DNA from 4 places in the Nitratireductor lacus genome. Region 3 is predicted to be linked to each of the others. Evidence: predicted binding sites of a transcription regulator. Region 3 holds the regulator's gene; each other region holds the start of a gene.
The links. The regulator PhoB, encoded in region 3, activates phosphate uptake and scavenging genes when phosphate is short. The targets are predictions, from matches to a motif close to TGTCATNNANCTGTCAT.
Positions count from the first base shown of each region.

Region 1: phnC (phosphonate ABC transporter ATP-binding protein) is a predicted target of PhoB. The motif match lies at 1,587-1,603, and genes of this name have one in related genera.
Region 2: ugpB (sn-glycerol-3-phosphate ABC transporter substrate-binding protein UgpB) is a predicted target of PhoB. The motif match lies at 2,701-2,717, and genes of this name have one in related genera.
Region 4: olsB (l-ornithine N(alpha)-acyltransferase) is a predicted target of PhoB. The motif match lies at 3,120-3,136, and genes of this name have one in related genera.

Region 1 covers NZ_JBWKMB010000002.1:262,717-268,495, forward strand. The annotation lists gene phnD (phosphonate ABC transporter substrate-binding protein) at 1-554, opposite strand, end outside; gene phnC (phosphonate ABC transporter ATP-binding protein) at 642-1,484, opposite strand; gene AC07E3_RS03020 (GFA family protein) at 1,711-2,118, shown strand; gene AC07E3_RS03025 (NAD(P)H-dependent flavin oxidoreductase) at 2,131-3,087, opposite strand; gene AC07E3_RS03030 (pyridoxal phosphate-dependent aminotransferase) at 3,188-4,330, opposite strand; gene AC07E3_RS03035 (hypothetical protein) at 4,487-5,581, shown strand; gene AC07E3_RS03040 (cisplatin damage response ATP-dependent DNA ligase) at 5,773-5,779, opposite strand, start outside.
Region 2 covers NZ_JBWKMB010000009.1:15,902-21,680, reverse strand. The annotation lists gene ugpE (sn-glycerol-3-phosphate ABC transporter permease UgpE) at 1-363, opposite strand, end outside; gene ugpA (sn-glycerol-3-phosphate ABC transporter permease UgpA) at 376-1,257, opposite strand; gene ugpB (sn-glycerol-3-phosphate ABC transporter substrate-binding protein UgpB) at 1,318-2,640, opposite strand; gene AC07E3_RS09175 (lysophospholipid acyltransferase family protein) at 2,855-3,493, shown strand; gene AC07E3_RS09170 (phosphatidate cytidylyltransferase) at 3,493-4,443, shown strand; gene AC07E3_RS09165 (hypothetical protein) at 4,440-4,826, shown strand; gene AC07E3_RS09160 (CDP-alcohol phosphatidyltransferase family protein) at 4,823-5,461, shown strand; gene AC07E3_RS09155 (MarC family protein) at 5,472-5,779, opposite strand, start outside.
Region 3 covers NZ_JBWKMB010000003.1:170,961-176,739, reverse strand. The annotation lists gene AC07E3_RS03915 (sigma-70 family RNA polymerase sigma factor) at 1-132, opposite strand, end outside; gene AC07E3_RS03910 (NepR family anti-sigma factor) at 138-344, opposite strand; gene AC07E3_RS03905 (response regulator) at 548-1,342, shown strand; gene AC07E3_RS03900 (DUF1328 domain-containing protein) at 1,475-1,642, shown strand; gene AC07E3_RS03895 (hypothetical protein) at 1,734-2,060, shown strand; gene phoB (phosphate regulon transcriptional regulator PhoB) at 2,127-2,813, opposite strand; gene phoU (phosphate signaling complex protein PhoU) at 2,851-3,561, opposite strand; gene pstB (phosphate ABC transporter ATP-binding protein PstB) at 3,584-4,399, opposite strand; gene pstA (phosphate ABC transporter permease PstA) at 4,414-5,730, opposite strand; gene pstC (phosphate ABC transporter permease subunit PstC) at 5,727-5,779, opposite strand, start outside.
Region 4 covers NZ_JBWKMB010000002.1:217,043-222,821, reverse strand. The annotation lists gene AC07E3_RS02860 (NADP-dependent malic enzyme) at 1-1,182, shown strand, start outside; gene AC07E3_RS02855 (DUF3800 domain-containing protein) at 1,456-2,085, opposite strand; gene olsB (l-ornithine N(alpha)-acyltransferase) at 2,197-3,072, opposite strand; gene AC07E3_RS02845 (PAS domain-containing hybrid sensor histidine kinase/response regulator) at 3,496-5,779, opposite strand, start outside.

The DNA of each region.
Region 1 (5,779 bases), on a different contig from region 3:
TCGAGAACCAGGTTCTCATGGCCGCCGCCAAAGCCGGTTTCGCCAAAGAACTCTTCAACAGAAGCGTTGATGGCCTTGGGGAGCGTGACGGCGGGTACGAGGTAACCGGAGGTGGAATCCGGGTCGGCGAAGCCGAGCTTCTTGCCCTTCATGTCTTCCAGCGACTTGATGCCGGAATCCTTGCGGGCCACCATGACCGAGTGATAGCCGGTCGAACCGTCGGTCTGCACCGTGGTGAGGATCGGCTCAACGGCCTCCGGATCTTCCAGATAGACCTTCGCATAGCCCGAAGCGCCGAGCTCGGCATAGTCGAGCGTGCCGCCGAGCAGGCCCTGGATCACGCCGTCATAGTCGGCAGCCGGGAACAGAGCGACCTTCTCGACGCCCAGAACCTCGGGAAGCTTGTCGACCATGCAGGAGAAGTTGCGCAGGCGGTCGGCTTCGTTTTCGCCGCCGAGAATGCCGATGCGGAATTCCTTCAGGTCTTCGGCCTGTGCGCCGCCGACCATCATTGCGGTGAGCGCTACGGCGCCCATAAGAGCTTTCTTGAACATGACGTCTCTCCATTTGGGTGCCGGCTTTTCCCGCCGGCGGGTTTTCAGGCAGAGCGGCCCGTTACGCGGGCCAGGCGATCCCGTGGGTCAGACGGCGGCGAGCGCCGGTTGAGCCTGACCGGTCGATTTTCTTGCCGGCTGTGGAGCCGGGACATTGATGCTGGTGGAGGTGATCGCTTCGGAAAGCTCCGCGCCTTCCTCGCCGCCGTAAATCGTGCGCACCGCTTCGCTGGTCAGCGCTTCCGGCGGACCGTCGAACACGACAGCACCCTTGGCCATGCCGACAATGCGGTTGCAATAGGCGCGCGCCGTGTCGAGCGTGTGCAGGTTGGTGATGACGGTGATGCCTTCGCGGGCGTTGATATCGGCAAGCGAGTCCATCACCACCTTGGCGTTGAGCGGATCGAGCGAGGCGATCGGCTCGTCGGCGAGGATCACTTTCGGCTCCTGCATGAGTGCGCGGGCGATCGCCACACGCTGTTGCTGACCGCCGGAAAGCGTGCCGGCGCGCTGCAGCGCGGTCTGGGCGATGTCGAGGCGCTCCAGCGCGGCGATGGCGCGGATGCGCTCCTCGCGGGTGAACATGTTCATCAGGTTGAGAACGGTGGAACGATGGTTGAGGCGCCCGAGCAGGACATTGGTCAGCACGTCGAGGCGCGGCACCAGATTGAACTGCTGGAAGATCATGGCGCAGTCGCGTTGCCAGCGGCGAAGCTCCGCGCCTTTAAGAGCTGATACTTCTTTGCCCTGAAATGAGATCGAGCCCTCTGAAGGATCGATCAGCCGGTTGATCATGCGCAGAAGCGTCGATTTTCCGGCGCCCGAGCGGCCAATGACACCGACCATCTGGCCCTGTTCGATTTCCAGTTCCACGTCGCGCACGGCCGTGTTCTGTCCGAAGCGTCGGGTGACCTGTCGAATTTCAAGCATTTGCTGATCCCGTTAAGCGCCTTGTTGCGGCTCTCCCGCGGGCTTTCCGCCCTTGTTGCTCTTTCGCCTAATGGGTGTGGATGAAACCTGGATGTCGCCTGGGTGACGGTTTTTTGACAGTGCACAGCTCCGGCAGGTACGGGGTGGTACGCATCGAATGCGGTTCTCTGCCGGATGTGTTAATGGGTCCTGCCCCTAAGGGGCGCTGTCTGGAGGGAAACAAACCATGAGTACGAAGCATTCCGGCACGTGTCTGTGTGGCACGGTGAGATTTGAGATCTCAGGCACATTCGAGCGCTTTTATCTGTGTCACTGTTCACGATGCAGGAAAGGATCGGGCTCCGCCCATGCGGCCAATCTGTTTTCGAGCGAGGCCGAGATCACCTGGCTTTCAGGCGAAGACTGTATCGAGAGTTATCGCGTGCCCGATGCGCGACACAGGAGGAGCTTCTGCCGAAGCTGTGGTTCAGCCCTGCCGAGGGCGGAGGCGGGGGGCGCGATGATCGTCGTTCCTGCCGGCAGCCTAGATACGCCCGTTGATATCCGGCCCAATGCGCATATCTGTCTTTCCAGCCGGGCGAACTGGGATAACGGGCTGGATGAGGTAACCCGGCTGGACGGCCTGCCGGGGTAATGCGCGAAATTGTTAGCGAGGGCCGCAGAGCCGCTTTCTTGCGGCTGCGTACTCGTCCACAAGCCGATCCACCAGCGCGCCTGCTCCGGTGATCTCGCCCACCGCACCGACACCCTGTCCGCTGCCCCAGATGTCGCGCCAGGCCTTTGCATCGGCGCTGGCGAAATTCATCTTCGACGGATCGGCTTCCGGCAGGTTGTCGGGGTCCATGCCGGCCTTGACGATGGAGCCTTTCAGATAATTGCCGTGCACGCCGGTAATGAGGTTGGAATAGACGATATCGGCTGCGCGCGAAGAGACGATCATTTCCTTGTAATCGTCCGGCGCACGCGCTTCGTGTGTGGCGATGAACGGCGAGCCGATATAGGCAAGATCCGCGCCCATGGCCTGTGCGCCAAGAACCGCACCGCCATTGGCGATGGCGCCTGAAAGAAGCAGCGGCCCGTCGAACCACTGGCGGATTTCCTGCACCAGGGCAAAGGGAGAAAGCGTGCCGGCATGGCCGCCGGCCCCGGTTGCAACCGCGATCAGCCCGTCAGCGCCTTTTTCTATGGCCTTCCGTGCATGGCGGTCGTGAATGATGTCGTGCAGCACGATGCCGCCATAGGAATGGACGGCCTGGTTTACTTCCTCGACCGCGCCGAGTGAGGTGATGACGATCGGCACCTTGTGATCCACACAGACTCTCAGATCGTGCTCCAGCCGGTCGTTGGAACGGTGAACGATCTGGTTGACCGCGAAGGGGGCGGAGGGGCGATCCGGGTTCTGTGCGTCATGCGCGGCCAACTCTTCGGTGATCTGCGAAAGCCACTCGTCGAGCTGTTCCTTGGGGCGGGCGTTGAGCGCGGGAAACGAGCCCACCACACCGGCCTTGCATTGCGCTACCACCAGCGGCGGATGCGAGATGATGAACAGCGGCGCGCCGACGACGGGCAAACGCAATGTGTCGAAAACGGCCGGAAGCGCCATTGGCTATCCCCTTAATTGACGTATTCGTAAACGTCAAAGCTTTACAGCATCTCACCCCGTATTGAAAACCTCCGGCCGCACATTTTGTGCCGATGCTTTCTCAGCCGGGCGCGATGTCGTTGTGCCGGCGCGCGAGGAAGTCCTTCATCGCCGCAAGCCCGGCTTCAATGCCCCTGCGTCCGAAGCCAATGCGGAAGCGCCCCGCAGGCGTCTTCATCAGCTCTGAATGGTAGACCGAGGCGGGCAACAGCAGAACGCCCGCCTGCTCCACGAGGTCATGACAGAAGCGCTCGACACCGTCCCGCCCGTTGTAGCGTGGATAGGCAACGCAGCCGCCATCCGGGTGCCGCCAGTCGAACAGGTCCGGATACTCTGCGAAGAAACGATCCATCTTCTCCAGATTTTCTGCGATAAGCGCGCGATTGCGCGCGAGGATCCGGTCGCTCACCGAAAGCGCCATGACCGCCAGCCGTTCGCTCGGGGCGGAATTGCAGATGGAGAGATAGTGCTTGTAGCGCTCCAGCTTCTGCAACAGCGCCGTGTCGCGGCTGGCGATCCAGCCGATACGCAGGCCCGGCAGGCCGTAGGCCTTGGACATGACGTTGAGGGAAACGCCCTTTTCATAGGCTTCCGCTGCCTGCGGCAGGCGCCCGGCCTCGTCGCGTTCGAGCAGGCGGTAGACCTCATCACTAAAAAGGTAGAGATCGTGCTCGCGGCATAGCGCCACGAGGGCCGCGAAATCCTCCTGCGGCATCAGGGCGCCGGTCGGATTGTTGGGCAGATTGACCGAGATGAGCTTCGTGTTGGGACGGATCGCGGCACGCACCGCATCGAGATCGAGCCGCCAGTTGTCGTTTTCCAGAAGCGGAACGCCGGTCACCGCGCACAGCCCCAGCGGCACGGTCTCCGCAGCCTGGTAGTTTGGAACGGAAACGATGGCGTGATCCTCGGATGAAAGCATCACCCGCATGGCCGCATAGATGCCTTCCTCCGCCCCGGCGAAGCAGAGAATGTCACGCGCGGAAAGACCGTCATAGGTGGCGGCAATGGCCTCGCGCAGGTCGGGCGCGCCCCATGTTTCCGTATAGCCGAGCCACAGCGCATCAAGATTTTCGCGCGCGGAAGGCCCGGCCATCTGCGTCAGTTCGCCAAGCGTCATGCTCTCCATGTCGGAAGCGGTCATGTGATGCCGGGCGTTGAACTCCCAGCGGGAAAAGTGAACCTCGAGCGCGAAATCCCGCATTCTGAACTCCTTGGGGCATGATTGGGATGGACATTGAACCGGATTCCACGTGCCTGGGCGGGAGAAGCCGATTGTTCACACCTTGTTATGACCGTTGATTGCATACTCACCAAAGGTTAACCATGGGGCAATGACAGGCAAAGAGGGCAGCCAGCCTTGGACGCGATAGAAAATGCGATAAGAAAGGCGTTCGAAAAGGGCGATGCGAGCAAACGGCCTTTTCGTGAGAAGGTTTATCGTTCTGCCTTTGCCGCACTGGAACGCACGCTCGAAGCGCGCGACGATCTTTCAGAAGACGCGAAGCTCGCAAGACGCGACAATCTGAAGGCTACGATTACGGAGATCGAGACGGAGTTCGTGCCTGCCGCCGCGCCTTCGTCTCCGGCGGCGCCGAAGGCGGAGGCCCCTCCGGTTTCGCAGCCCGAACCGCGTCGGCGACAGGCTTCTTCACCGCACGTATCGCCGGAGCCGCGCCGTGCGCCGCGCCCGAAGGGCGACAATGGCGATTTCGCACCACGGATTGACCCTCGTGACCGCGGCTTCACTCCCGATGAGCCCTCGCAGGAGGATGCAAAGCGCCGTATTCGCGCGGCGCTACCCCGGCAGCGCCGTCCCTACGCCATGCTTTTTCTGGTGGCGACCCTGGTGGCTTTCGCCGGCATTGGGCTCTGGTGGACCATGTCCAGTGGAATCCTGATGTCCAGCGATGAGCGCGACACCAGTGTGCGCAACCCGCCGCTGGCCCTTGAGGAGGACAGTTTTTCAGGCGGCGACGATGCGTCATCTTCCGGATCACGCGGAAGCCGGGCGGCCGGCCAGTGGATCACAGTGTTCGACCCGGCCGACCCGACCAGTGTTTCGGCACCGGACGGCGGCAATATCGACGTGATGCGCAATGACGATCAGATATTCCTGCGCGTAAGCACCGCTGGCAGCGCCGGCATCTCCTTCGATGTCGGACAGGGCGTTCTGGAGACACTTTCCGGACGAAACGCCATTTTCAGCATCGAGGCCCGGGCGCAGGATGGCGAGGAAACGCAGCTCTCGCTGTCCTGCAATTTCGGAGCACTCGGCGGTTGCGGGCGCACCCGTTACGTGGTGGGGCCAACCCGCGCTGACTACCTCTTCGAAGTCGAGCTGCCCAATGAGTCGCCCAGTGGTGGCGGCACGATCACGATCATTCCCGATGCAACGGGCGAAGGGCACGCGCTTGACGTTTTCTCCATCCGCGCTGCCATAGCCACGCGGTAGTTCTGGCTTCTACAGCGCCGCGCGTCTTATAAGACGCGCAAAGGACGCTGTAACACTTTCAAATGAGTTCATTTGAAAGCGACATGCATTAGAGCATCGGATCGAAAAGTGGGATCCGGTTTTCGGATTATTCCAATGCTCCATCAATAGTTTAGATCGTCCTTTGTGCGTCCGGATGGACGCACGGCGATCTAGTCA
Region 2 (5,779 bases), on a different contig from region 3:
CGGCAGCATCAGCGTCATGAAGATCGCCCAGAAGGCAAGCATGCGAAACGGAAAGCGGAAATAGACGATCGCATAGGCCGACAGGATCGAAATGGCGATCTTGCCGATGGCGATGCCCATGGCCATGACAAGGGAATTGAACAGCATGCGCCCCACCGGCGCGGTGATGCCGGAAGTAAGCGCTTCACTGTAATTTTCGATGAAGTGCGGCCCCGGCACCAGTGGCATGGGCGGGCGGATGATCTCGAAATGCGTCAGTGTCGAGCCGACGAAGGTGAGGTAGATCGGGAAGCAGACGATGGCGATGCCGATGATCAGCACCGCATGCATCAGGATTGTGCCTAACCCCTGTTTTTCAACCATGCTCCGCCCTCCTCAATAGTGCACGCGCCGCTCGATGAAGCGGAACTGGATGACGGTCAGAATGCCCACGACAACCATCAGGATAACCGACTGGGCGGCGGAGGAACCGAGATCCTGCCCGACGAAACCGTCGGAATAGACCTTGTAGACGAGGATGGTGGTGGACTGGCCAGGCCCGCCGGACGTCATCGTGTGGATGATGCCGAAGGTCTCGAAGAAGGCGTAGACGATGTTGACCACCAGCAGGAAGAAAGTGGTGGGCGACAGAAGCGGGAAGATGATGGTGCGGAAACGATGCCATTTGCCCGCGCCATCAATCGCCGCCGCCTCGATCAGGCTTTTGGGGATCGCCTGCAGACCGGCCAGGAAGAACAGGAAATTGTAGCTGATCTGCTTCCATGCGGCGGCGAGAATGACCAACGTCATCGCCTGCCCCCCATTGAGAACGGGGTTCCAGTCAATGCCAATCGCCTTCATGTAAAAGGCGATCACGCCGATGGAGGGCTGGAACATGAAGAGCCACATCACACCGGCCACGGCGGGCGCCACGGCATAGGGCCATATGAGCAGCGTCTTGTAAGCCCCTGCCCCCTTGATCACCTGGTCGGCCATCACGGCAAAAAGAAGCGCGACCGACATGGAAACCAGCGTCACGAAGAAGGTGAAAACGGCCGTGGTGACGAAGGACTGGAGATAATACCGGTCGTTGAAAAGATATTCGAAATTCGAGAACCAGACGAAGCGCGCGCCAAGCCCGAACGGATCAGGCAGAAGCAGCGACTGGTAAAGGGCCTGACCGGCCGGCCAGAAGAAAAAAACGATCGTCACTGCAAGCTGCGGCGCGAGCAGCAGATAGGGCAGCAAACGGTTATCGAAGGTGACGCGCTTTTCCATGGGCGAACCAAGAATGCCGGGGCCGGCAAGATTTCTGCCGGCCCCGCAGGTTTCACAGACTTATCGCGTCGACTGCTCGAAGCGGCGCAGCAGCTCGTTGCCGCGGTTCACGGCTTCGTCGAGCGCTGTCTTGGCGTCCTTCTGGCCCTGCCAGACGGCTTCCAGTTCCTCGTCGATGATGGCGCGGATCTGGTCGAAATTGCCAAGGCGGATACCCTTGGAGTTTTCCGTCGGAGCCTTGCCGGTCATCTGCAGGATAGCGACGTCGGTGCCAGGGTTCTCGTTGTAGAAGCCCTGCTCCTTGGTCAGCTCATAGGCAGCCGTGGTGATCGGCAGATAGCCGGTGTCCTGGTGCCACTGAGCCTGCACTTCAGCGCTGGACAGGTAATTCAGAAATGCAGCAACGCCGGCATATTCCTCGGCCTCATGGCCCGACATGACCCACAGCGAAGCGCCACCGATGATGGTGTTGTAGGGCGCGCCTTCCGCATCCGGCCAGTAAGGCAGGTTGGTCACGGTGAAGGGGAAGTCGGCCTCGGCCTTCACGCCGGCGTAACCGGCCGACGATTCGGTGAACATGGCGCATTCGCCCGAGCGGAAACGCGCACCGCCCTCATTGCGGCGGCCCGAATAGCTGAAGAGGCCATCCTTCGCCCACGCACCCATCTTGTCGATGTGCTTGACCTGCAGGTCGCCATTGAAGGCAAGCTCGGTGTTGGTGCCGGCAAACCCGTTGGCTTCGGTGGCGAAGGGCACATTGTGGTAGGCGCTCAGATTCTCGAGATGAACCCATGACTGCCAGGCCGTCGTCAGCGGGCATTCCGAGCCGGCTTCCTTGAGCTTGACGAGGATTTCCTCAACCTCCGGCCAGGTGGCAGGCTTCGCCTCGGGATCGAGACCGGCTTCCTGGAGCGCGTTCTTGTTGATGTAGAGAACAGGCGTCGAAGAGTTGTAGGGCAGCGAGAGCATTTCGCCGTCGGTGTTGGTGTAGTAGCCGGCAACCGGAGCAAGGTAGGCGCTTGGATCGAACGCGGCCTCAGCCTCGGCCATCACTTCATAGACCGGCTTGATCGCGCCTTTGGCTGCCATCATCGTGGCCGTGCCGACCTCGAACACCTGCAGAATGTGCGGCTGCTCGCCGGCGCGGAAGGCGGCGATGCCGGCATTCAAGGCTTCCGAATAATTGCCTTTGAGCGTGGCAACGACTTCATAATCATCCTGACTGGCGTTGAAATCGGAGACCTGCTTTTCCAGAAGTTCACCAAGACGACCGGTAAAGGCATGCCAGAACTGGACCTGGGTCTGCGCCTGTGCGACGCCGATCATTGCCGGAAGCGCCACAGTCAACGCTGTGGCTGCGGAAAGCATTGCGCGAAGTTTCATGTTTCATCTCCCTGTAGCGTCGAACGCCGGTTTAGGACCGGTCTCTATTGGTCGGCTATTGTTACGGTTGGATGACAGCATCTGCAGAATGCATTGTCCATACCTTTTCCGTTATGGAAATTTCATGCCGGGGTCATGTTTTGACGCGGTTGGCCTTGTTCACGGCGGTCCTATACAAGAGCAGGGATCGAATCGGTTCAGGGCTTGAGGGACAATGGCAATCATAGCGCGTCTGGCAGCGGGTGCGATTACGCTGTTCGCACGCTTCATCACCGCGGTGCGGGCCGACTGGGAAGGCATCGAGCCCGTCCCGCGGCAGCGGGTGTATTTTGCCAACCATGTCAGCCACGGCGACTTTATCCTGCTTTGGACAGTTCTGCCCGTCCGCATGCGCCGGCAAACCCGCCCGGTGGCCGGCGCAGACTACTGGCTGAAATCCCCCACGCGCCGTTTCATCGGCCGAGACGTATTCAATGCAGTGCTGATCGACAGGAACCGCGACACGCGCGCAAGCGATCCCATAGGGCAGATGGCCGATGCGCTCGATGGAGGCGCTTCCCTCATCATCTTTCCCGAAGGCACACGCAATGAGACCGATGCCGCTCTTCTTCCTTTCAAGAGCGGAATCTTTCATCTCGCAAAAGCGCGGCCCGATGTGGATTTCGTGCCGGTGTGGATCGACAATCTGAACCGCGTCATGCCCAAGGGAGAGTTCGTTCCCGTGCCGCTTATCTGCACGGTTACCTTCGGTGCGCCGTTGCGTGTCGGCAAAGACGAAGCCAAGGACGCTTTCCTCACCCGCGCGCGCAACGCGCTCTTATCCCTGTCCGGCGTCAAACAAGGGAACGCGTGATGACCGAGCACCAGATCGATCTTCTGAAACTGCTCGGCGGACTTGCCGCCGTTCTCATTGCCGCCTCGCTTGTGGGACATCTCCTCCAGCGCAGGCTTTCACCCGACGGGTCCAATGCCGTCGTCGAAAACCTCAACGACCGGGTGAACGCCTGGTGGGTGATGATCATCCTGATGGGCGGTGCGCTGCTTTTCGGCCGGATGGGTGCGATCCTTCTCTTCGGCTTCGCCTCCTTCGCTGCCTTGCGCGAATTCGTGACGCTGACCGACACGCGGCGCGGCGATCACTGGGCGCTCGCTTCCGCCTTCTTCCTCGTGCTGCCGCTTCAATACTATCTCGTCTATATCGACTGGTATGGGCTCTATTCGATCCTCGTGCCGGTCTACGCATTTCTCCTGATGCCCATCGTCTCGGCACTGCGTGGCGACACGGATCATTTCCTTGTGCGGGTCGCGGAAGTGCAATGGGCGCTGATGATCTGCGTCTTCTGCGTTTCCCATGTGCCGGCACTGCTCACGCTGCAGATCCCCGGCTATGAAGGGCGCAACCTGCTCCTGATCGCCTTCCTGGTGGTCGTCGTGCAGTCGAGCGACGTGCTGCAATATGTCTGGGGCAAGCTCATCGGACGCACCAAAATCGCGCCGAAGCTCTCTCCATCGAAGACGGTAGAGGGGTTTGTCGGCGGTGCGCTGAGCGCCACACTCGTCGGTGCGGCCCTCTTCTGGATGACGCCGTTCACGCCGGTTCAGGCGGGACTGCTGTCCTTTGTCATCGTGCTCATGGGCTTTTTCGGCGGGCTCGTCATGTCGGCCATCAAGCGTGACCGTGGCGTGAAGGACTGGGGACACCTGATCGCCGGCCATGGCGGCTTCATCGACCGGCTGGATTCGGTGATCTTCTCGGCCCCCATCTTCTTCCACCTCGTGCGCTACTGGTGGTCTCTGACATGAAATCGGCGCTGGCCCGGCTGGCGAAAAGCAGCGCCGTGCACATGGGTTTTGCGTTTCTCGCCATGGGCGCGTGGGCGGTGTTCGCCAACCGGGGCCATGCAACGCCTGGCCCATTGCTGGCGGGCGTCGTTCAGGGAAGCCTCTCCGCCTGCATAACCCTTTTCCTCAAGCGGTTCATCGAAACGCTGGTGGCGCGCCATGAGGGGCTTTCCGGCCTCGTTCTGCCTCCGCTCTACGCAGGCCTCACCTCGCTGACCCTTCTCTACGCCATTCACAGCCTTGCCGGGACGCCCGAAATTCTGGCAACGATCACCGTACCGTTGACGGTCGCAACATCCTATGCGGCCCTCTATACCTACACCCTATGGAGTGCCCGACCGTGAGCGAGACCGAAAACCGCCGCCCATTGGCCAGCCGCGACACCGGCTGGGCCCACACCGTGACACGCTGGCTGGCCGCAACCTCCATCACGCCCAACCAGATCTCCATGGCGAGTATGGGTTTTGCAGCGCTCGCCGGCCTCGCCTTCTGGCAGACGGGCGAGACCGATGGTGCGGCGCGGCTTGTACTCCTTTTTCTGGGCGGCCTTTTTGTGCAATGCCGCCTCCTGTGCAACCTTTTCGATGGAATGGTGGCCGTGGAGGCGGGCAAGGGTTCGCCGGACGGAGCCTTCTGGAACGAATTCCCCGACCGTGTGGCCGATATCGCGATCCTCGTCGGCGTGGGTTATGGCGTGGGCCTACCGGCGCTCGGCTGGGCCGCCGCCGGCTTCGCCGTTCTCACCGCCTATGTGCGTGAGCTTGGACGCTCCTGTGGCCGAGAGGCAGACTTTTCCGGCCCCATGGCCAAGCCGCATCGCATGGCTGCAATCACGGCCGCTGCGGCACTTTCGCTGTTCGAACCGTTGTGGAGCGGGCACGGCGTGGTGCTGACAGTGGCGCTCTGGATCGTTGCCCTTGGCGCGGCACTGACCGCCCTGCGACGGTCGGTGCGGCTGGTCAAGGCGCTCAGGAGCTAGAGCTGGGCGTTTATGAGGCCAGTCCCGGCAACACGGCTTTCACGCCAGCGACGATCATCTCGACCGCGATGGCGAGCAGGATCATGCCCATGAGCCGCGTGGTGATGACGCGCATGGTCTCGCTCAACACGCGTCCGATCCCGGATGCGAAGAAGAGGACGACGAACAGGATCGCAAGGATGACGGCAACCACGGCGCCAATGGCCAGGGTCGCCTCAAACCCGCCGGCGTGTCCCGTGTAGATGATCAGCGTTGCGATGGTGCCGGGGCCGACGATCATCGGAAAGGTGATCGGATAGAATGCGAGCCCCGACAGAT
Region 3 (5,779 bases):
CCACGCCTTGACGAGCGCCTCCTGAACCAGGTCATCCGCCCGGTCGGCATTCTTCGAAAGCGAAACCGCGAACGCGCGCAGACTGGGCACGGCAGCCAGAAGATCGTCACGAAAGCCCGGATACACACTCATAGATATCAATCCTCGTTTCCGGCGGTACCAGCACTGCTCTTCTGCTCGAGCTGATTGAGCAGGTCGCTGAACCGATCCGGAATGTCTTCCGCAATCAAATCGTCGTAATATTGCCTGAGCTTGCGCCCGATCTCGGAGTTTGCGCCGAGAGGATCATCGTCCTTGCCACGCCTATCCAGGCCGCTTCGGGTGTTGGGTTTGCCGTAATTCATGCCCTGTCTTCATCCATGAGGTCTTGTCTCCCACTGGCCCGGACATATGCGATTGCCCCGCGCCATCACTGTCTCGTGTCTTGCCAAACGCCGCCGTTCGGAAATCGTTCCGTCCCCGCGGAACATTTTCGCGGAACGGGCGTTTCACACATCATAAATGTACATTGTTCCCATTGCCACGTTACGAGGGAGACCTGAAATCCATGACCCTGTCAGCGCGTATCGCTCCGCACCTTCCCTATCTGCGGCGCTTTTCAAGAGCGGTATCCGGTTCTCAATCGAGCGGTGACGCCCTGGTGGCCGCGGTGCTTGAAGCGCTTATTGCCGACACGAGCATCTTTCCCGAAGCGTCGACCGACAGGATCGCGCTCTTCAGGCTGTTCACATCGCTGTTCGAAACGCTTGATGTGCCAGTGCCCGACACCGCCCCTGCCTCTGCCTGGGAACAGCGCGCCTCGAGCAATCTGTCATCCCTCGCGCCACGTCCACGCCAGGCTTTCCTTCTGGTGGCGGTCGAGAACTTTCGGCCGGAGGAGGCAGCGGAGATTCTTGAGACCGATCTCAACGGTATCAACGCAATGCTGCACGAGGCCAGCGAGGAGATCTCCCGCCAGGTGGCAACCGATATCCTGATCATCGAGGATGAGCCTCTGATTGCCATGGATATCGAGGAGATGGTCGAAAGCCTCGGTCATCGGGTTGTCGGCAACGCCCGCACGCACAAGCAGGCCGTAGAGATGTTCGCGAAGACACAGCCGAAAATGGTGCTTGCCGACATCCAGCTTGCGGATGGAAGCTCGGGCCTCGATGCCGTGAACGAAATTCTCGAAGCGGCGACCGTTCCCGTCATCTTCATCACGGCTTTCCCGGAGAGATTGCTGACCGGTGAACGCCCGGAGCCGACTTTCCTGGTCACCAAGCCGTTCAGTCCCGAAATGGTCAAGGCGCTGATCAGCCAGGCGCTGTTCTTCGATCACCAGGCACGCGCCGCTGCCTGATTGAGTGCTGGCTTCGCCGCTTCCGAAGGGCCGCCCCTCCACGGCGGCCTTTTATTTTGCCGGTTTTCTTTCGACCGGGAACCAATCTCCCTGCGCAGACGTTTAACAGCCATAACTAAACGGAGAGACAGCATGCTTTACTGGGCACTCATATTTCTGGTCGTCGCGCTCATCGCCGGCGCCCTCGGCTTCGGTGGGATTGCAGGCGCGTCCGCAGGGATCGCGCAGATCCTGTTCTATATTTTCCTCGCTCTTCTTGCCATTTCCCTGATCATGGGGCTGCTGAGGAGACGCGGTTAAACAAAGGGACAATGACGTAAACGAATGCGGCACCCGGCGAGGCGGACCATCCATGGCTTCCGCTTCGGGGAGACAGTGAAAGGAGAACGCCATGGAACACATCGCTGCGCTTCTTCTGATTGTCGGCTGCTCCGGCAACATGGCCGAATGCCGCGAACTTCCCGCCCCCACGCCTGTCTATGAGACATTCGAGGAGTGCGAGGCGGAAAGGCCCGTCTCGATGCGTGAGCTCGAAAACGAGGCTCCGCGTGTTATGGCGACATGTGTCTATGTTGATCCGGCGCTCGTCTATGACGACGCGGTTCTGGAATGGGACGTTACGGACGACGGCAAGCTGACGGCCACCCTTGAGCCGGTGACGAGCTTTGCGGTTGCCCGGAACGAACATGGCAGGCCCGCAAGCACGCTCATGAAGTGATCGAACCGACTGCAACGACATGCAAAAACCCCGGCAATTGCGCCGGGGTTTTTGTGTCGGTCTGTCTCAGGCTTCACGGATCGCGTAGCCGGCGCCGCGAATGGTGCGGATCACGTCGGGAAGCCGGCCCTGATTCACAGCCTTGCGCAACCGGCCCACATGGACGTCAACCGTGCGCTCGTCGATATAGATCGTTTCACCCCAGACATTGTCGAGCAACTGGCTGCGCGAGAAAACGCGGCCCGGGTGCTGCATCATGAATTCCAGAAGACGGAACTCTGTCGGCCCGAGACGGATTTCATTCTTGCGCCGGTAGACGCGGTGCGATTCCCGGTCGAGCACGATGTCGCCGACGGAGAGAACCGTTGACAGCACTTCCGGCTTGGCCCGGCGCAGGAGCGCGCGGACACGCGCCACGAACTCCGGCGTCGAAAAGGGCTTCACGAGATAATCGTCGGCCCCGGTGGAAAGACCACGAACGCGGTCGCTTTCCTCACCGCGCGCGGTGAGCATGATGATCGGCAGGCGCTCGGTTTCCGGGCGCATGCGAAGCCGGCGACACAGTTCGATGCCCGACACAGCCGGGACCATCCAGTCCAGAACGAGCAGATCCGGGACATTTTCCTGCAGGCGCACCTCGGCTTCATCGCCGCGCGATATCATCTCTACCTGATAACCCTCGGCCTCCAGATTGTATTTCAGCAGGACGCAGAGCGGTTCGTCGTCTTCAACGACCATGACCTTGGGGGCAATCATGGAAGGCATTCTCCTAGGGCATTGCTACGGCCGTCTACGCATCCGCATCGACCGTCATCTGTGTTTCATCGAGCTTCGGCCGCTGGACCGGAAGCTGTTCCCCCGTCACCACATAATAGGCATTTTCGGCGATATTCGTCACGTGATCGCCGATGCGTTCGAGATTCTTGGCGCAGAACAGAAGATGCGTGCACGACGTGATATTGCGCGGATCCTCCATCATGTAGGTCAGCAGTTCGCGAAACACCGACGTATACTGGATGTCGATCTTCTCATCCTCGTCGCGCAACCGGATCAGCGCTTCGGCATCGCGCTTCACATAGTGCTCGACCACCGCATTGACCTGATGCAGCACCAGACCTGCCATCGCATCGATGGAATGGGCGAGCGTGCGCGGCGTGGCGCTCTGCCCGACCGCGCTCACGCGCTTGGCGATGTTCTTGGCGAGATCGCCGATGCGCTCCAGATCGGCTGCCATGCGAATGGCACCCACAACGCTGCGCAGGTCCTGCGCCATCGGCTGGCGCTTGGCGATCAGCGTAATCGCACGCTCGTCGAGATCGCGCTGCTTGGCATCCATGATCGTGTCGTCGGAGATGACACGCTGCGCGAGCGCAGTGTCGGAGTTGAGCAGGGCATTGGTTGAGGCGCGGGTCATCGCACCGGAGAGATCGCCCATATCGCGGATGAGGCGGTCGATCTCACCGAGTTCCTCATCGAAGGAGCTGACTGTGTGCTCGCCCATGATCTGGTTCCTTATCTGTGCGTCAACCGAAGCGGCCGGTGATGTAATCCTGGGTGCGCTTGTCATCCGGGTTGGTGAACATCTTGTCCGTCGGACCTTCCTCGACAAGGTTGCCCAGATGGAACATGGCCGTGCGCTGCGACACGCGCGCCGCCTGCTGCATGGAGTGCGTGACGATGACGATGGTGTAGTTCTCGCGCAGCTCGTCGATCAGCTCCTCCACCTTGGCGGTGGCGATGGGGTCGAGCGCCGAGCACGGTTCGTCCATGAGGATCACCTCGGGCGAAACCGCGATGGCGCGCGCAATGCATAAACGCTGCTGCTGGCCGCCGGAGAGACCCGTTCCAGGCTCATGCAAACGGTCCTTCACCTCGTTGAAGAGACCGGCCTTTTGCAGGCTGGACTCGACGATCTCGTCGAACTCCGCCTTCTTCGATGCCAGACCGTGAATGCGCGGTCCGTAGGCGATGTTCTCATAGATCGACTTGGGGAACGGGTTGGGCTTCTGGAACACCATGCCGACGCGGGCACGCAGTTCCACCACGTCGATCCTGGGATCGTAGATGTCCTGCTCGTCGAGCGTGATCCTGCCTTCGATGCGGCAGATATCGATCGTGTCGTTCATGCGGTTGAGACAGCGCAGGAACGTGGACTTGCCGCAGCCCGAAGGGCCGATCAGCGCCGTGACCTGGTTCTCCAGGACATCCAGGTTCACATCGAAAAGCGCCTGCTTCTCGCCGTAGAAGACACGCACATTCTCGCCGCGCATCTTGAGGGGCCTTGGCTTCTGGCTCGCATCCAGTGCTTCTTCAACAGCAGCATCAGTGAGCATATTCATGTCCTTCCACTCCGTTACCAGCGACGCTCGACGCGCCGCCGCAGAATAATGGCGGTGATGTTCATCACGGCGAGGAACAGCAGCAATACGATGATAGCGCCCGAAGTGCGCTCGACAAACGCGCGTTCGGCTTCGTTCGCCCACATATAGATCTGAACCGGCAGCGCCGTTGCGGGATCGAGCGGCGTGGTCGGGTAATCGGCCACGAAAGCCACCATGCCGATCAGAAGCAGCGGTGCCGTTTCGCCGAGCGCCTGCGCCAGACCGATGATCGTACCCGTCAGGATGCCGGGCGCGGCCAGCGGCAGCACATGGTGAAACACCGTCTGTGTGCGCGAGGCGCCAAGGCCGAGGGCTGCCGCGCGGATCGACGGCGGCACGGCCCGCAGCGCCGCGCGCGTTGCGATAATGATCGTCGGCAATGTCATCAGCGTCAGCACCAGACCGCCCACAAGAGAAGCGGATCGTGGCAGATGCATGAAATTGATGAACACAGCGAGGCCGAGGAGGCCGAAGACGATGGACGGCACGGCCGCCAGATTGTTGATGTTGACCTCGATCAGATCGGTCAGCTTGTTCTGCGGTGCGAACTCCTCAAGGTAGATCGAGGCGGCAACGCCGATCGGCAGCGCCAGGACGAGCACGATCAGCATCATGTAGATCGAGCCGACAATAGCGACGCCCATGCCTGCCGTTTCGGGCCGGCTCGATGCACCGCGGGTGAAAAGCCCCGAATTGAAGCGCTGTTCCAGAACGCCATCGGCTTCCATCGTGCGCATCCATTCAAGCTGCTGGTCGGAGACCTTGCGGCGGCTTTCATCCACGTCGAGGTTGACCTGCCCCTTCACGGCAGAATCCACATCGCCGCTCGCGAGCACCCACACATTCCGGGTCGTACCGATGATCGACGGGTCCGCCACCACCATGTCGCGCAACTGGGTGCGAACCCCGTTCGAGATCAGACCACCCACCTCGCGAACCAGCTTGCGGTTCTCCGGATCGACCCCTAGCTTCGTCACCAGGGCATCTGTCGCAAGTTTCGGATAATTGGCCGTCAGAAGCGCGTTCGGGTCGGTGGCGCGCTCATTGTCCGGATCGATCACGTTCTCGGCGAAGGTGACATCCAGATTGATGGAGCTCTGCCAGAAAGCGGTGTAACCGTTGGACACCACCGACCACAAAAGCGCGGCCAGAAAGAAGATGCCGATGGCGATCGCGATGATGCCGTACATCCGGAACCGCTGCTCTGCCGCATAACGCTTCTTGATGCCGATGTCTCGGCGCGCGGCTGCGCGGGGAGCATCGCCCCCTTTGTAGACAGCGTCGGTCATTCGTATTGCTCCCGGTATTTGCGCACGATGTACAGCGCGAAGATGTTCA
Region 4 (5,779 bases), on a different contig from region 3:
CCGGACGATGTGGCCGCCGCCTATCAGGGCAACCGCCCCAAATATGGCCCCAACTACATCATCCCCGTGCCGTTCGATCCGCGCCTCATCTCGGCCGTGCCGGTGGCTGTTGCAAAGGCGGCGATGGATTCGGGCGTTGCCCGCCGCCCCATCCTCGACATGCAGAAATACGAAAACGAGCTTTCGGCCCGCCGCGATCCGCTCGCCTCGACGCTGCAGCGCATCTACGACCGGGTGCGCCGCCAGCCCAAGCGCGTGGTCTTTGCCGAGGGCGAGGAAGAACAGGTGATGCGCGCTGCCGCCTCCTATGTGAACCAGAAGCTCGGCACCGCCATCCTGCTCGGCCGGGAAGAGCAGATCCGCGAGACGGCGCGGCAGGCGGGCGTCGATCTTTCCAAATCCGGCATCGAGATCATCAATGCGCGGCTTTCGCGCCGCAACAGCATCTATGCCGACTACCTCTATGAGCGCCTGCAGCGGAAGGGCTATCTCTTCCGCGACGCGCAGCGCCTGATCAACAACGACCGCAACCATTTCGCCGCCACCATGGTGGCGCTGGGCGATGCGGATGCGATGGTGAGCGGCGTGACGCGCAACTATTCCACCGTGCTCGACGATGTGCGCCGCGTGATCGACGCGCGCCCCGGCCACCGGGTCATCGGCGTCACGCTGGCGTTGTGCCGCGGGCGCACCGTGCTCGTGGCCGATACGGCGGTGCACGACATGCCCAATTCCGAGGAGCTGGCCGACATTGCCGAGGAGGCCGCCGGACAGGCCCGCCGCATGGGCTATGAACCGCGCGTGGCGATGCTCGCCTATTCCACCTTCGGCCACCCGCCGGGCGAACGCTCCGAGCGTGTGCAGGAGGCGGTGAAGATCCTCGACAAGCGCCGGGTCGATTTCGAATATGATGGCGAGATGGCCGCCGATGTGGCGCTGAACCCGAGCCTGATGCAGCAATATCCCTTCTGCCGCCTGTCGGGCCCGGCCAATGTGCTGGTCATGCCCGCCTTCCACTCCGCCTCCATCTCCACCAAGATGCTGCAGGAACTGGGCGGCTCCACCGTCATCGGCCCGCTTCTGGTGGGGCTGAACAAGTCTGTTCAGGTGGTTTCGCTGAACGCGAAGGATTCCGATATCGTGAACATGGCGGCGATTGCGGCTTATAATGCGGCGGTTTGATTTGGGGACCCATCCGGTTGGTCGCGCAATAGCGCGACCAACTGCTTCTGCGCGCCACCTAAGTAAGTTAAACGTCCTCCTGAACAGGCTTCCAATAAACTGAATCGATCAACCGTTCCTCATACCAGAAATGAATTCCCGGGTCTCATCATCAACATTCAGATCTCGCACTGAATGAACACAATACAGACCGGAATCGCAAACTTTCTTGGTATTATGGCTTGCAAAAAACTTTCCAGACAATTCACGAAGGTATCTTATCTCAGAAATCCCTTAGTTACCCTTGCTCTTGTCAACACATCTATACAGCGCGTGAGCTACCAAATCGGCTATTTGAAGAAGGCTTTCTTCAGATTTCTTTTTCGTGGATATCCTGTCAATATTTATGTACCTCAAATTCTCTGTGAACTTTATCAAAGGCTTCCTTTGGCACGCTTTGAGAAAAGCCCTCATTCTTGAATAGTTTAAATTCGCCTCTTCAAAAACTATATCTATATCTTCCGGCGAAATCCCGCGCATCCTTGCGAAAAACCCAATGCGCTCCATAAGATACTGAGAGCATTTATTATAGCACTTTCCACTATCATTCGATATTGAATACTTGTAATCCCGCAACGTTTCCTTCCTGGAGATTACACCAAATAACGTCAATTCAAGATTCGACACAGTTTTTGCAAACTTGACTATTTGATTATGATTCAAACTCGCGCAATGAAGATTGTCGCGCTTGAATTCAGCACAAAGATCTACCAAGAATTGTTCAATATGATTTCGAGATGATTCCTTAATAAGAACAGCACCTAAAGTCATATACGGAGAAGCACCGCCTGATGTTTCGGAACGGATTCTCTTGATACCAGGCTCACCACTTTCATCGATGAGTACGGTGAATTTTTCCGCCACGCTTTGGTCTCCCACATGATTCTGGCCACCAATTGTAGCAGCGCAGAGACACAAATGCTGCGAACGCAGCAGGCGGAAGACGGAACAAAACGAACTGAGAAACTCGCAACCTCAAGCCGCAAAACGCTGCGCTTCAGCCCCGTAGTAATTAATATACCGATCCGAGATCGCCTCCACCGGCAGCACGACGAACACATCCGTGGTGCCGAAATCATGGTCGATCACGCAGCCATCGCCAAAGCGGGCGCCGAGGCGCAGATAGCCTTTGACGAGGGGCGGCATGGCGGCAAGCGCCGAGCGGGTCTGGATCGCTTCCTTCGGCATCAGGTCGAGCGGGGCATAGCGGCTGGCGACGGCGCGCACATGCCACTCGGCCTCCACCTGGCAGAAATGCCCGAGGAAGGAGAGCGCTTCCGCATGGGCGGCCGGCACGACGCCGGGGAAGGAGGCGCAGCCCATCATCACGTCGATGCGCTTCTTGCGGCAATAGGCCCAGATGCCCTGCCACAGAAGCTCGATTGTGCGCTTGGTGCGGTAGGGCGGCAGAACGCAGGAGCGGCCAAGCTCCAGAAAGCGGCGGCCCTGATGGCGGGCCATCAGCGTCTCGATGGCGAATTCGTCTGCGGAATAGAATTTTCCGGCCCGGCGCGCGCCCTCCGGCGTCAGGAGCCGGTAGGTGCCGACAATGCGGTCCACATCCTCGCCCGGAAGCGCGGTGTCGAACACCAGAAGGTGGTCGCACACGGCATCGAATGCATCCGCGTCGCGGTCGGCATTCAGCGCGCCGAGCGGCGCTTTCGCGCCCATCTCATTGTAGAAAACCCGGTAGCGAATGCTCTGGGCCGCGGCAATCTCCTCCTCGCTGCGCGCAAGGCGCACTTCGAGCGAGCCGATGCGGCCCAGAAGCGCATCCCCGGCATCGCCGGCGAGCGGCGGCCTTGCGGCCTGGTCATCGAGAGGGGCCCGGTTCAGCGTGATGCCCTGCATTGCTGATTCTCCTCCGCTTGGCGTTGACGCTGAAATAGTGGTCGCTTGCGACAGAACTATGACACTACCGTCACAGGGGGTGAGCGGCAAGCGGGTGTGCGATCCGGGCATCGCCCCTGCTTCACCGGCAGCACCTTCTGCGACACCCGGCCTCGCTTCTCAATGGGTCCCGGGTCAAGCCCGGGATGACGCGGTGCTTGGAAGGGGAAGACACACACAGCCCTCATCCTGAGCGTGTCGAAGGGCGAGGGCGGCATGGAGTGCAGCGGCGGTGGCGAGGGTCGTGCATGCCTTCACCCCGCCCTTCGCCCTTCGACAGGCTCAGGAAGCGCAGGATGAGGGTGAAGGCACGGAGAAGCGGCATTCGCAACCCGCCCAATCGAACCGCTCATTCCGCACCTGGGTCTGTCCCCCACCCTGTTTTCAGGCCGTGACCTGCAGCTCCAGCGCGGCCAGAAGTTCGTCAGGGTCGAGCGGCTTGGTGACAAAGCCATTGGCGCCATGGGCAAGCACGCCGCTGCGCGTCTCCTCCTGCCCGTCGGCGGTGAGAACGAGGATGGGCAGTGGCGCCAGCCCGGTTTCCTCCTCGTGCCGGCGGATGGCGTTGATGGCGTCGAGCCCGTCCATCACCGGCATGTGCAGGTCCATCAGCACCGCATCGAAGCGTGTGCCCGGCGCGCTCACCGCCTCCACCGCCTCGCGCCCGTTGGAGACGAGCGTGACCCGATGCCCCGCGCGAGACAGTGTGGCGCGCGCCAGCATGGCGTTGATCTCGTTGTCCTCGGCGACCAGAATGTTGAGCCCGCCCGCGCGCCGGCCCATGGTCCCGGCATCATGCGTGCGGCCGAGCGCTTCGGCAGCCGGCCAGATGGCCTCGCCCTTGCTGCCCAAAAGCTGGCGCAGAAGCGTCCTGCCACGCACGGGTCGCGCGAGAAAGGCGCCATAGCCGCTGGCGCGAAACGCGGGAAGCCGCCCGCGCTCGGAAGGCGTGATCAGCGTCAGCGCACGATCTCCGCCCACGCCGAGCTTGTGCAGACGGGTGATCAGCGCGCCATCGTCGCTTTCGAGCGAGGCGTCGACCAGCACCGTGTTGAACGGCCGGCCGCTCTCCTCGGCGAGCCTTGCCGCATCCTCCGCAGTGGCGGCGATGGCCGCGCGCCCGCCATGGACACGCACGGTCATGGCGATGGTCTCGGCCTCCTGTGCGAAGGGCGAGAGAATGACGGCGTTGATCCCTTCAAGCACGGGTTCGACGCGGCCCGCCTCTTCCGCCTCCGCGCCCAGCGGCAGGAGCACGGCAAATTCCGAGCCCTCGCCCGGCGTGCTCGCCACGCTGATCGAGCCATTCATCGCGTCGACAATGCGCTTGGTGATGGCAAGGCCGAGCCCCGCGCCGCCATGGCGGCGGGTGGAGCTGCCGTCCACCTGTTCGAAGTCCTTGAAGATGCGACTGATATCGTCCTTTTCGAGCCCGGGGCCGGAATCGGAAACGGCAATCCGCAGCGCCGGCGCACCATTCTTCTCCGCGCGCGAAACCGCGACCGTCACCCCGCCCTCGTCGGTGAATTTCAGCGCATTGCCGAGCAGGTTGATCAGCACCTGGCGCAGGCGGCCCGGATCCGCCGTGATGGTTTCGGGCACATCCGGCGCGATGTAGCAGCCAAGGCCGATGTTCTTCGCAAAGGCGCGGGCAGACAGCAGTTCGACCACGTTCTCCACGAGCTCGTTCACCGGGAGCGCCTGGGGCTCCAGTTCCAGCCGCCCCGCCTCGATCTTGGAATAGTCGAGCAGGTCCTCGATCAGCGCCACAAGCGCGCTCGCAGAAGTGGATACCGCGCCCACATAGGTGCGCTGCTCGGGCGTCAGTTCCGTGTCGGCCAGAAGTGTCGCCATGCCCATAATGCCGTTCATCGGCGTGCGGATTTCATGGCTCACCGTGGCGAGGAAGCTCGATTTCGCGCGGCTTGCCTGTTCGGCGCGTTCGCGCGCGTTGATCAGCGCCGTCTCGGCCCGCTTGCGGGCGGTGATGTCGCGCGCAATGGCCCGGTGCGACACCGAATCCGCGCTGTCGTCGCGCACCGAGTGCTCGATCCATGAATACCAGCGCACCCCGCCACGCGTGTGGATCGCCACATCGGTGGAGCTCAGGCATTCGCCATCGGTGAAGGCGGCATCGGGCACGAGGCCGATATCGATGCCGAGCTGGCTCAGCGTGCGGCCCACCAGGGTGGAAGGGTCGCGGCCCAGAAGGTCTGCAAACACGCGGTTCACATAGACGATGCGGCCGCTGCGGTCTCGGTGGACAATCAGGTCACCCAGCGCATCCACCAGCCCGTGAAAGCGCTCCTCGCTTTCGCGCAGCTCCCACATGCGGTCGGCCAGTTCTTCGAGCTCGCCGCGATTGACCGCTTCGGATTCGGCCAGAACCGATGCCATGCGTCGATCCACCATGGACGCCCGAAGGGCGAGCGCCAGCGCAACGCCACCCAGTGCCAGGAGCGCCATGCTGATGAGCGGTGAGGCACCGGTCAGATGACTCAGCCCCGCAATCAGCAGAATCGCCAGGCCGATGGCCAATTCGCCATGATGCGTCGGCACGGGAAGCCGCACCGGCGCCAGCGCCGGTGGCCTGATGCGGATCCTCTTGCGCGGCTGCCGCTCCGGGGGGAGCGTCCTTGCCGGCTTCGGGTCGCCTTTGTTTTTCCCC